Regions from separate parts of the Erwinia sp. PME.40.26/001 genome, predicted to be linked through region 1. Evidence: predicted binding sites of a transcription regulator. Region 1 holds the regulator's gene; each other region holds the start of a gene.
What was found. Region 1 encodes CRP, which controls carbon source genes, mostly activating them, when cyclic AMP is high. Its sites were predicted from a motif close to ATGTGANNNNNNTCACAT; they were not measured.

Region 1 (3,278 bases):
GCTGCGATGACCAGCCCGGCCAGCGTGCCCAGCGCCCTGTGCTGAATACGCACCCGGGTGGCGCTGTAGCCGTTAAGACTGACAAACATCACCGTCATCAGGATCCAGTAAGGCTTCGGCAGATTGAAGAACAGCGCCAGCGAACTGGCAAAGGTCAGCATCACCGCGTAGCGTGCGGCAGTGCGCAGGGCGGAGGATTTCAGCGACAGGTAGCTCTTTAGCGCCGGGAGCAGGGGCAGGCGACGCTGGCGGTCGGCCATCAGGTCACGGCGATACAGCGGACGCTGAGTGCGCAGCACGCGTGCGATGCGGCTGAAGTGGTAATAACAAAAGTGGCCGACCGGGTTGTCGGGATGCTGACGGGCAATCTTCTCCAGCGCCTGAAGCGGTTTATCCATGGTGAAACGTTCAGGGTAACGATGATAGAGAATATCATCGGCCAGCACCCGCAGCCTGGCGGCAATGGTCTGTGCGTTCCAGCGGATGACCGCTTCAGCATGGCTTTTTTCTACCAGCTTTTGCACTTCTTCCGGCTGATGCAGGCTGACCGCAATATGTTCCTGCAGATCGAGCGCCACCTGGAATGCCCGTGTCAGACGCTGATAGTGGTTGTCCCGATTAGCGGACAACATATGCATCTGCTGATAGCAGGTATTAATCAGGTCGACGGCTTTCTGCTGGCGTGCCAGCAGCGGCGGCAGGGCGGTCTGCGGATCGGTGAGCCGGGTCAGAAGGGTGTATTTTGCTTCACAGTAGTCTGCCAGTTCACGGTACAGCAGGCTGAGGGTTTCACGCATCGGCTGCTCTTTCCACAGCCAGAACCAGAACCAGTTAAATGCTCCGTACCAGACGGTCCCCAGAATATATAACAGTGGGGGCTGCCACAGAGGCATTCGTCCCGCCAGGCTGAGGGTAAAGATGGCGGCAATCAGCGAAGCCGGAAGCAGGCGGCCATGAAGGGGGCTAATCTCACCCGTGACGCCCAGCACTAAGGCCATGACTAGCAGGATAACGGGCAACGGCACGCCCTCTAACCCGGCGTACTGGATCAGGAAGCTGCTGGAGGCGAACAGACAACCGCCAACGATGAGGCGTTTAAAGAAGCGTTTGTGGGGGGTATCCAGACCGGCGTTATTACAGCAGGCGGGCACTAAGGAGAACAGCAGCCCGTTTTGCAGGTTGCCCAGCATCCAGCCGATCGCCACGGGTAAACACAGCACCAGCGTTTGTCTGAGCGCATAGTTAACTTCCGGGTGATAGATAAGTCTCCGCCACATGAGCCACACCAAATAAAAACGGCGCGACAGGGCGTCGCGCCGTGGGTTCAGAGCCGGTTAACGTGTGCCGTATACAACGATGGTTTTACCATGTGCAGAGATCAGGTTCTGATCTTCAAGCATTTTCAGAATACGGCCTACGGTTTCACGGGAGCAGCCGACAATCTGGCCGATCTCCTGACGGGTGATTTTAATTTGCATGCCGTCCGGGTGCGTCATGGCATCTGGCTGTTTGGCCAGATTCAGTAACGTTTGGGCAATGCGTCCGGTGACATCCAGGAAAGCTAAATTACCCACTTTCTCTGACGTAACCTGCAGTCGACTCGCCATCTGTGCAGAGAGACGCATCAGAATGTCAGGATTCACCTGAATCAGCTGACGGAATTTTTTGTAAGAGATTTCAGCCACTTCACAGGCTGTTTTCGCACGTACCCATGCACTGCGTTCCTGACCTTCTTCAAAGAGGCCCAGTTCGCCGATGAAGTCGCCCTGGTTGAGGTAAGAGAGGATCATCTCTTTGCCTTCTTCATCCTTGATTAACACCGCTACAGAACCTTTAACGATGTAATAGAGGGTTTCCGCCTTTTCACCCTGATGTATCAGCGTGCTTTTGGATGGATATTTGTGAATATGGCAATGTGACAGGAACCATTCGAGTGTAGGGTCTGTTTGCGGTTTGCCGAGAACCATTCGCTGTTATCCTCTGTTGTAATCGAGCCTAAATATACCCTCTATTCTGCGGGAGACAGGGGCATTGCCGCTGATCTGCCGTACGAAATAATTAAGGGTATCAGGGTATGAATCCCTGCCAGGCGTTGAAATATTCAAGCGTTCCCATAGGAAAATATACGGGCCTCTGTTAGGAGCATGGCTCGTGCTGTCGTCCCGTTTTACCGTGCATTGTCTTGCCAGTAAAATATTGCAGCTTTGTTTGTAGCACAGCTTTACAAGGCTGTCTTCTGTTGTCTCGCTTCAGCATAGTTGGAAAAAGGCAGCGTTGCCGTTTTTATTGGCACAGCGTACTCTGCGGTAACTGAATGAAATCGAGGATTTTGTTATGCAAGCACGTGTTAAATGGATTGAAGGTCTGACATTTTTGGGAGAATCCTCATCGGGCCACCAGGTGCTGATGGACGGAAACTCCGGGGACAAAGCGCCCAGCCCGATGGAGATGGTGCTGATGGCCGCCGGAGGCTGTAGCGCTATTGATGTGGTTTCTATTCTACAAAAAGGCCGTCACGATGTGGCTGACTGCGAAGTGAAGCTTACCTCAGAACGTCGCGAAGAAGCCCCGCGCATCTTCACCCATATCAACCTGCATTTTATCGTCAGCGGCAAAGCGCTGGGGGATAAAGCGGTATCACGCGCCGTCGACCTGTCCGCAGAGAAATACTGTTCAGTGGCCATTATGCTGGGGCAGGGCGTCAAAATGAGCCACAGCTATGAGGTTATCGACCTCGCCTGACCCCGGTTTTCTGATAACAACGCGATGGAGCAGGTGGCCACCATCGCGTCATGTTCTTCACCTCCTCCTTCCCGACAGCGGCACATGATGCTCACCCCCTCACCACACGCATTTCACGCCACAGACTGACGGGGCAACCGCAGTATATTCCCCGGCGCAGTAGACGAAGGCCTGCAGACTCAGGCTGGTCGTTATTCCGTTAAAACCCAATCAAGGAGTGATGATGAATACCAAGACGCTAATTCAGGATGTCTCCGCCAACGTGCTGCAATGGCGGCGTCACATTCATGCCCATCCGGAGCTCTCTTTTCATGAACAGGGTACGGCTGATTATGTTGCCGCTGAACTGGAAAAGTTTGGTCCTCTGACGATCAGTCGACCCACCCCTAACAGCGTGCTGGCTGAGCTTTCAGGTTCCCACCGGGGTGACTGCATTGCCCTGCGGGCGGATATGGATGCTCTGCCCATTGAAGAGCTGAACCAGGAGCCATTTACCTCGCGTCATCGCGGTGTGATGCACGCCTGCGGGCATGATG
Region 2 (3,278 bases), on a different contig from region 1:
CGGGGTTCTATTTCCAGGTTGGGGAAGCGTTCTGATGAAAAAGAGATGGGTGCTGTTAACCCTGGTGTTAAATGCCTGCCAGGTCCCGGTCCCGGCCGCCTCCGCCTTAAAAACAAGAGATCTCCGGCAGCCGGCGGCCCTGGCGGCCCAGGTCTGGCCCACCCTGCCTACGCTGTCGCCCCCGGATGGCCTGCGGCCCTGCTGCGCCTTCGGCTATGATGTGCAGGCAAAATTTTTAGGCATCCCGGTGCCCTTTATTCAGTTCGGTAACGTGGTGGCTGCGGACAATACGGGCAGGCATCACTACAACGACAGCTGGGACAGTATCATCATGACCCTGACCGGGCTGAACAGTGAGCACGACGGAATTGTCTACACCCGGCGCGGAGGGTTTATTGACCTCGCCCACGTGCGCGACACCGCGGATAACACGCTGTGGCTGTTTACCCGCATTTTGCCGCAGCTGGGCCAGGCGGGCACCCTCACGCTGCCTGATGAGCTGGGCCAGCGCATCATCCGGCTGGGGCACTTTACCCCGCCAGCTAACGCGCTGGACCGCTATAACCTGGCTATCCGGCTGGCAGCCCATCTCGCCTTCCAGCTGGCGGTCTGGCATGAAGTGGCGCAGTGGTACGGCTTTGAATCCGTACCGGGCTATTCAGAAGGGGTCTCGGCCTTTTCCCCGGAAGATCTCTATTCAAACCTGCTGGGCGCGCGTATTGCGATCGACCTTCTCTCCCACGGAGGGGGCACCTCGCTGACGCAGTACGAGGCATCAATGGCACAGATGATCCCCCAGGCTCTGGCACAGCTGCTGGCGGTCAGCCCCAAAGAGACCCGCTTCCACTTTGATATGATCGACGGATCGTGGTGGAACAGCCGCTGCCGCCTGCCGGATAAATTCCTCGTCCTGCGCCGTAACTACAGCACCCTCGACCGCCGCCTCCCTTCCCGTCCGGCAGACAGCGTCCCCGAACTCTGGCTGACGCTGCCCGACCACTTTAACCAGCAGCCTCTTTCCGGTTTTGCGCGGCTGGAAATCTGGCCCGGAAAGAATATGGTGAATTTACCCACCCCGCAGCTGATGTACCAGTACGGGGATTTTGCCCAGCTGGCGCAGCAGGCAGAGCAAGCCGACCGCGATCATCTGGCCGCAAAAGGGGATGCCTGTCGTTAGGGCATAGAGGGTTGCCACCCCGATGACGCATAAGCCCGCCTTATGACTGAGCAGAAAACAGCGCCATCCTTTTTTACCGCCGACGCCCCTCGTTTTTACCCTGAACCTGAGAAATCACCAGGCAACCGTTTACCTTGCTGTCTGGCGACGGCAAAACCCCTTTTCTGATTAAGTTCCGTACTGCCGTGGATTTTTTGTGATTTGAATCACACTTTAGCTGAATTGAAATGAAACAGAATTTGACAAGTGTGAGCAATCTCTATTTCCTAACACGCTGTTAGCGGCACACTGCCGCAGCAATGATGGCGGGTGTTTTTTTCGTAATCTTAATCACCCATTTGTCGCCGTAGATAACCTGACCCAACCAGCGCGCTGGCTACAGAGCCGGGTCTCAGAGCATGTGGTAATAATAATGAAATATAAAATTATGATGGCTGGCGCGCTGGCAGCGCTCTCTTATACCCACTCCTCATTCGCTGAAACCAGCAGTCCGGAGTATGTTTCTGACTGGTGGCATCAGAGCGTCAATGTGGTCGGCAGCTATCACACCCGCTTCGGGCCTCAGCTGAACAATGACGTTTATCTGGAATACGAAGCCTTTGCGAAAAAAGACTGGTTCGATTTCTACGGCTATATTGATGTGCCTAAATTCTTCGGGGTGGGCAACGGTAACGACGTCGGCGCATGGGATGACGGCTCCCCGTTCTTTATGGAGATCGAACCGCGCTTCTCCATCGACAAACTGACCGGCACCAGCCTGGCGTTTGGCCCGTTCAAAGAGTGGTACTTCGCCAACAACTATATCTACGATATGGGTGACAACCGTGCCAACCGCCAGAACACCTGGTATATGGGCCTGGGTACCGATATCGACACCCATTCCGACGTCGGCCTGTCGCTGAACGTGTACGCAAAATATCAGTGGGCGAACTACGGTGCAGCCAACGAAAATCAGTGGGACGGATACCGCTTCAAGGTGAAATACTTCGTGCCGCTGACTCAGCTGTGGGGCGGCAACCTGAGCTATATCGGCTTCACTAACTTTGACTGGGGTTCTGACCTTGGGGATAACTCCGCGCCCGCGCGCACCAGCAACTCGATTGCCTCCAGCCATATTCTCTCGCTGGGCTACGATCACTGGCACTACTCCGTCGTGGCGCGTTACTTCCACAACGGCGGCCAGTGGAATGACGGCACCGAGCTGAACTTTGGCAAAGGCGATTTTAACGTTAAGTCGAACGGCTTCGGTTATTACCTGGTGGTGGGTTACAACTTCTGATGACCCCGGCGTGACTGAAAATCAAGGTCACATCCTGTTCCGGTAAAAAGCGTCACGCAACGCGCCTTCGGGCGCGTTTTTTTTACCTGTGATAAACCGTTATACTCCCCCGGCAATATTGCATCCCCGAAAAGGAATTTTTATGTCGGCTAAGTCTGTTGATCACAGCGTGAAACTGCGTCCTCTGGAGCGTGAAGACCTGCGGTTTGTCCATCAGCTGGATAACAACGCCAGCGTCATGCGCTACTGGTTTGAAGAGCCCTACGAGGCGTTTGTTGAGCTGTCCGATCTTTATGACAAGCATATCCATGACCAGAGTGAGCGGCGGTTTGTCGTTGAGCATGATGGGGGTAACGCCGGGCTGGTGGAACTGGTAGAGATTAACCACATCCACCGTCGTGCAGAATTTCAGATTATTATCGCCCCCAGCCATCAGGGCAAGGGTCTGGCCAGTAAGGCCGCGAAGCTGGCGATGGAGTACGGTTTTTCGGTGCTGAACCTGTATAAACTCTACCTGATCGTCGATAAAGAGAACGAAAAGGCGATCCACATTTACCGCAAGCTGGGCTTTGAAATTGAAGGTGAGCTGATCCACGAATTCTTTATCAACGGTGAATACCGTAATACCATTCGCATGTGCATCTTCCAGCATCAGTATCTGGAAAAATTCAAACCAGCACACAGCATGGTAAAAACCACCGCACAGTAAAGAAAAACGGCAGGAGGGTTCACCCGACCTGCCGTTGTTGAGTCAGCCGCCGCGTGCACCGACCGGATTCATAATGGTCTGAACGCGTTCCGGTTCAATCTTATACATCCCCC
Region 3 (3,278 bases), on a different contig from region 1:
TCCCCGCGTCGCAGGCGTTCCTGAGTGCGGGTTTCATCTTCCACCTGAAGATTCAGACGCACCGGGGAATCGGTCAGTACCGTTTTCAGCGCGGGCAGCAGCCAGGTTGCCAGACTGTCGGCGTTCACTGCCAACGACAGCAGCAGGGGCGTGGTGCCGCTGATATCGTCACCCAGCCACTCTTCTTCCAGCAGCTCCACCTGGTGCAATAAGGCCAGCAGCTTCTGACCCTGCTCCGTCGGGCGCGGCGGTACGGTCCGCACCAGCAGAGGCTGGCCGAACATATTCTCAAGCTGCTTGATACGCTGCGAGACCGCTGACTGAGTAATACAGAGCTTTTGCGCGGCACGTTCAAAGCCGCGTTCACGAATCACTGCATCCAGCGCCTGAAGCGTTCGATAATCCGGGCGTTTCATTAATCGTTGTACTCTCTTTCAGGTGTGGTTCTGCACTATGCCATATTTTTCGTGTTTTGCCTTTGGCTGGCATCACTGACCTGTCCGCCACTTTGTGGGGTGGGTTCCATTCCTGTCAATCAAAGACCCTGTTAGGCGGTTTTTTTTCTCAGCCTTGCTTTATACTACGCGCACACAGTGACTGACAGGTTTTAAACATACCATGACACAGGATGAACTGAAAAAAGCCGTAGGCTGGGCAGCTCTGGATTATGTCACGCCGGGCACCATCGTTGGGGTGGGAACGGGGTCGACTGCTGCGCATTTTATTGATGCTCTGGCCTCGATCAAACACCAGATTGAAGGGGCTGTCTCCAGTTCGGAAGCCTCCACGGCTAAGCTGAAAGAGTATGGCATCCACGTTTTTGATCTGAACGAAATCGATGAGCTGTCGGTGTATGTTGACGGCGCAGACGAAATTAACGGTCAGATGCAGATGATCAAAGGCGGCGGCGCGGCGCTGACGCGCGAAAAAATTATTGCTGCCGTGGCCGATCGCTTTATCTGTATTGCCGATGCCTCTAAGCAGGTCGATGTGCTGGGGCGCTTCCCGCTGCCGGTCGAAGTGATCCCCATGGCGAGGTCGTATGTCGCCCGTGAGCTGGTCAAGCTGGGTGGGCAGCCTGAGTACCGTCAGAACGTGGTGACCGACAACGGCAACATTATTCTCGACGTGCATAATCTGAAAATTATCGACCCCGTGCGTCTGGAAACCGCGATTAACGCGCTGCCTGGTGTGGTCACTGTCGGGTTGTTTGCTGCCCGCTGCGCCGATGTTGCGCTGATCGGTACGGCTGACGGCGTGCAAACCATTCAAAAATGATCTGCCCGCTGGCGGTTATTTTTACCTAAAAAACATCTTTTCTTTTGCAGGCAATATTTAGTGACTTATGTCACATTCAGGCTGCCTGAAGCGCGATCCTCCTGATGGTTCGCGCTGCACCACGATTTTCTATCGCAATGTTCTGGCCGACCGTGTTGCCATGCTGGCAGCCAGGCAATCGTTTGTATTGCTGCGGGCGTAAATTTTGTTATTTTGACAGAAGGCTATCTTATATCCCCGCTGTTTTTACCCTTTCTGCAGGCTGACGTTACGCCTGTAAACGGGAAAGCCCGGGGGTGAAGCCACATCTGAAGTCAGCTAAATAGGGTCGGGAAATGGCAAAAGTATCACTGGAGAAAGACAAGATTAAATTCCTGCTGGTGGAAGGCGTTCACCAGAGTGCAGTTGATAATCTGCGTTCTGCTGGCTACACCAACATTGAATTTCACAAGGGCGCACTGGACAGCGAAGCACTGAAAGAGTCCATCCGCGATGCCCACTTCATCGGGCTGCGTTCGCGTACTCACCTCACCGAAGAGATCTTCGCCGCGGCAGAAAAACTGGTCGCAGTTGGCTGTTTCTGCATCGGCACCAACCAGGTGGATCTCAATGCGGCGGCGAAGCGCGGCATTCCGGTGTTTAACGCACCTTTCTCCAACACCCGATCCGTGGCTGAACTGGTTATCGGTGAACTGCTGCTGATGCTGCGCGGCGTGCCGGCGGCCAACGCTAAAGCACACCGGGGCCAGTGGCATAAGCTGGCAGTGGGTTCCTATGAAGCTCGCGGCAAAAAGCTGGGGATCATTGGTTACGGTCACATTGGTATGCAGCTGGGCGTGCTGGCGGAAAGCCTCGGGATGCACGTCTTCTTCTATGATATCGAAAGCAAACTGCCGCTCGGTAATGCGACCCAGGTGCAACATCTCTCCGACCTGCTGAATATGAGCGATGTGGTGAGCCTGCACGTGCCGGAAACCCCATCTACCCAGAATATGATGGGGCCGGACGAACTGGCGCTGATGAAGCCGGGTGCGCTGCTGATCAATGCCTCGCGCGGGACCGTGGTCGATATCCCGGCTCTGTGCCACGTCCTGGCCACCGGGCACCTGGCCGGTGCGGCGATTGACGTCTTCCCGGAAGAGCCGGCGACCAACAGCGATCCGTTCAACTCGCCGCTGTGTGAGTTTGATAACGTGATCCTGACGCCACATATCGGGGGCTCCACGCAGGAAGCACAGGAGAACATTGGTATTGAAGTGGCAGGCAAGCTGGCGAAGTACTCAGACAATGGATCGACGCTGTCTGCCGTTAACTTCCCGGAAGCCTCACTGCCGATGCACGGCGCAAACGCCAGTCGTCTGATGCACATCCATGAGAACCGTCCCGGCGTGCTGACGGCGATCAACCTGATCTTTGCCGATCAGGGGATCAACATCTCTGCTCAGTATCTGCAAACCACGCCGCAGATGGGCTATGTGGTGATCGACGTCGATGCACCGCAGGATGTGGCTGATAAAGCCCTGCAGCTGATGAAGGCTATTCCGGGCACTGTACGCGCACGTTTGTTGTACTGACAGACGGGCTGACCGGATAAGAAGGTCAGCACCGGTACAATACCTTTGAGGGGCGACTTTTTGAGTCGCCCCTTTTGCTTTCACCACTGCCACAGCCTGGACGGCGTGATCAGCGCCGGTAATGGGATATCCCACTCCGCGACGGGTAAGCGCTCCACCTGCTGACAGTCATGCGCCAGACCCACCGGCAGAAAGCCGTGCTGCTGCCAGTTCTGCAGTGTTCTGTCATAAAACCCGCCGCCCATACCCAGACGCTGGCCGCTGGCATCAAACGCCACCAGCGGTACCATCAGCACGTCCAGCTCACTAAGCGGCAGCAAATGACGGATATCCAGCGGCGGTTCGGGTATGCGCAGGCGGTTATTGCGCAGTTCGGTGTGTTCATCGTAATGCAGGAACAACAGCTGACCGCGAGAGAAAGGGTGC

Region 2: a site for CRP is predicted at 1,372-1,389, ahead of ACZ3HG_RS20840 (nucleoside-specific channel-forming protein Tsx). Genes of this name have one in related genera too.
Region 3: a site for CRP is predicted at 1,337-1,354, ahead of serA (phosphoglycerate dehydrogenase). Genes of this name have one in related genera too.

The regions. Positions count from the first base shown of each region.
Region 1 is NZ_JBVHNP010000003.1:49,165-52,442, reverse strand. It holds gene ACZ3HG_RS10790 (YccS/YhfK family putative transporter) at 1-1,277, opposite strand, end outside; gene crp (cAMP-activated global transcriptional regulator CRP) at 1,335-1,967, opposite strand; gene ACZ3HG_RS10780 (OsmC family protein) at 2,335-2,742, shown strand; gene ACZ3HG_RS10775 (amidohydrolase) at 2,966-3,278, shown strand, end outside.
Region 2 is NZ_JBVHNP010000011.1:94,028-97,305, forward strand. It holds gene ACZ3HG_RS20830 (BamA/TamA family outer membrane protein) at 1-35, shown strand, start outside; gene ACZ3HG_RS20835 (DUF4056 domain-containing protein) at 32-1,177, shown strand; gene ACZ3HG_RS20840 (nucleoside-specific channel-forming protein Tsx) at 1,590-2,456, shown strand; gene speG (spermidine N1-acetyltransferase) at 2,599-3,165, shown strand; gene ACZ3HG_RS20850 (hypothetical protein) at 3,208-3,278, opposite strand, start outside.
Region 3 is NZ_JBVHNP010000002.1:434,948-438,225, forward strand. It holds gene ACZ3HG_RS09500 (LysR family transcriptional regulator ArgP) at 1-416, opposite strand, end outside; gene rpiA (ribose-5-phosphate isomerase RpiA) at 619-1,278, shown strand; gene serA (phosphoglycerate dehydrogenase) at 1,614-2,852, shown strand; gene ACZ3HG_RS09515 (5-formyltetrahydrofolate cyclo-ligase) at 2,933-3,278, opposite strand, start outside.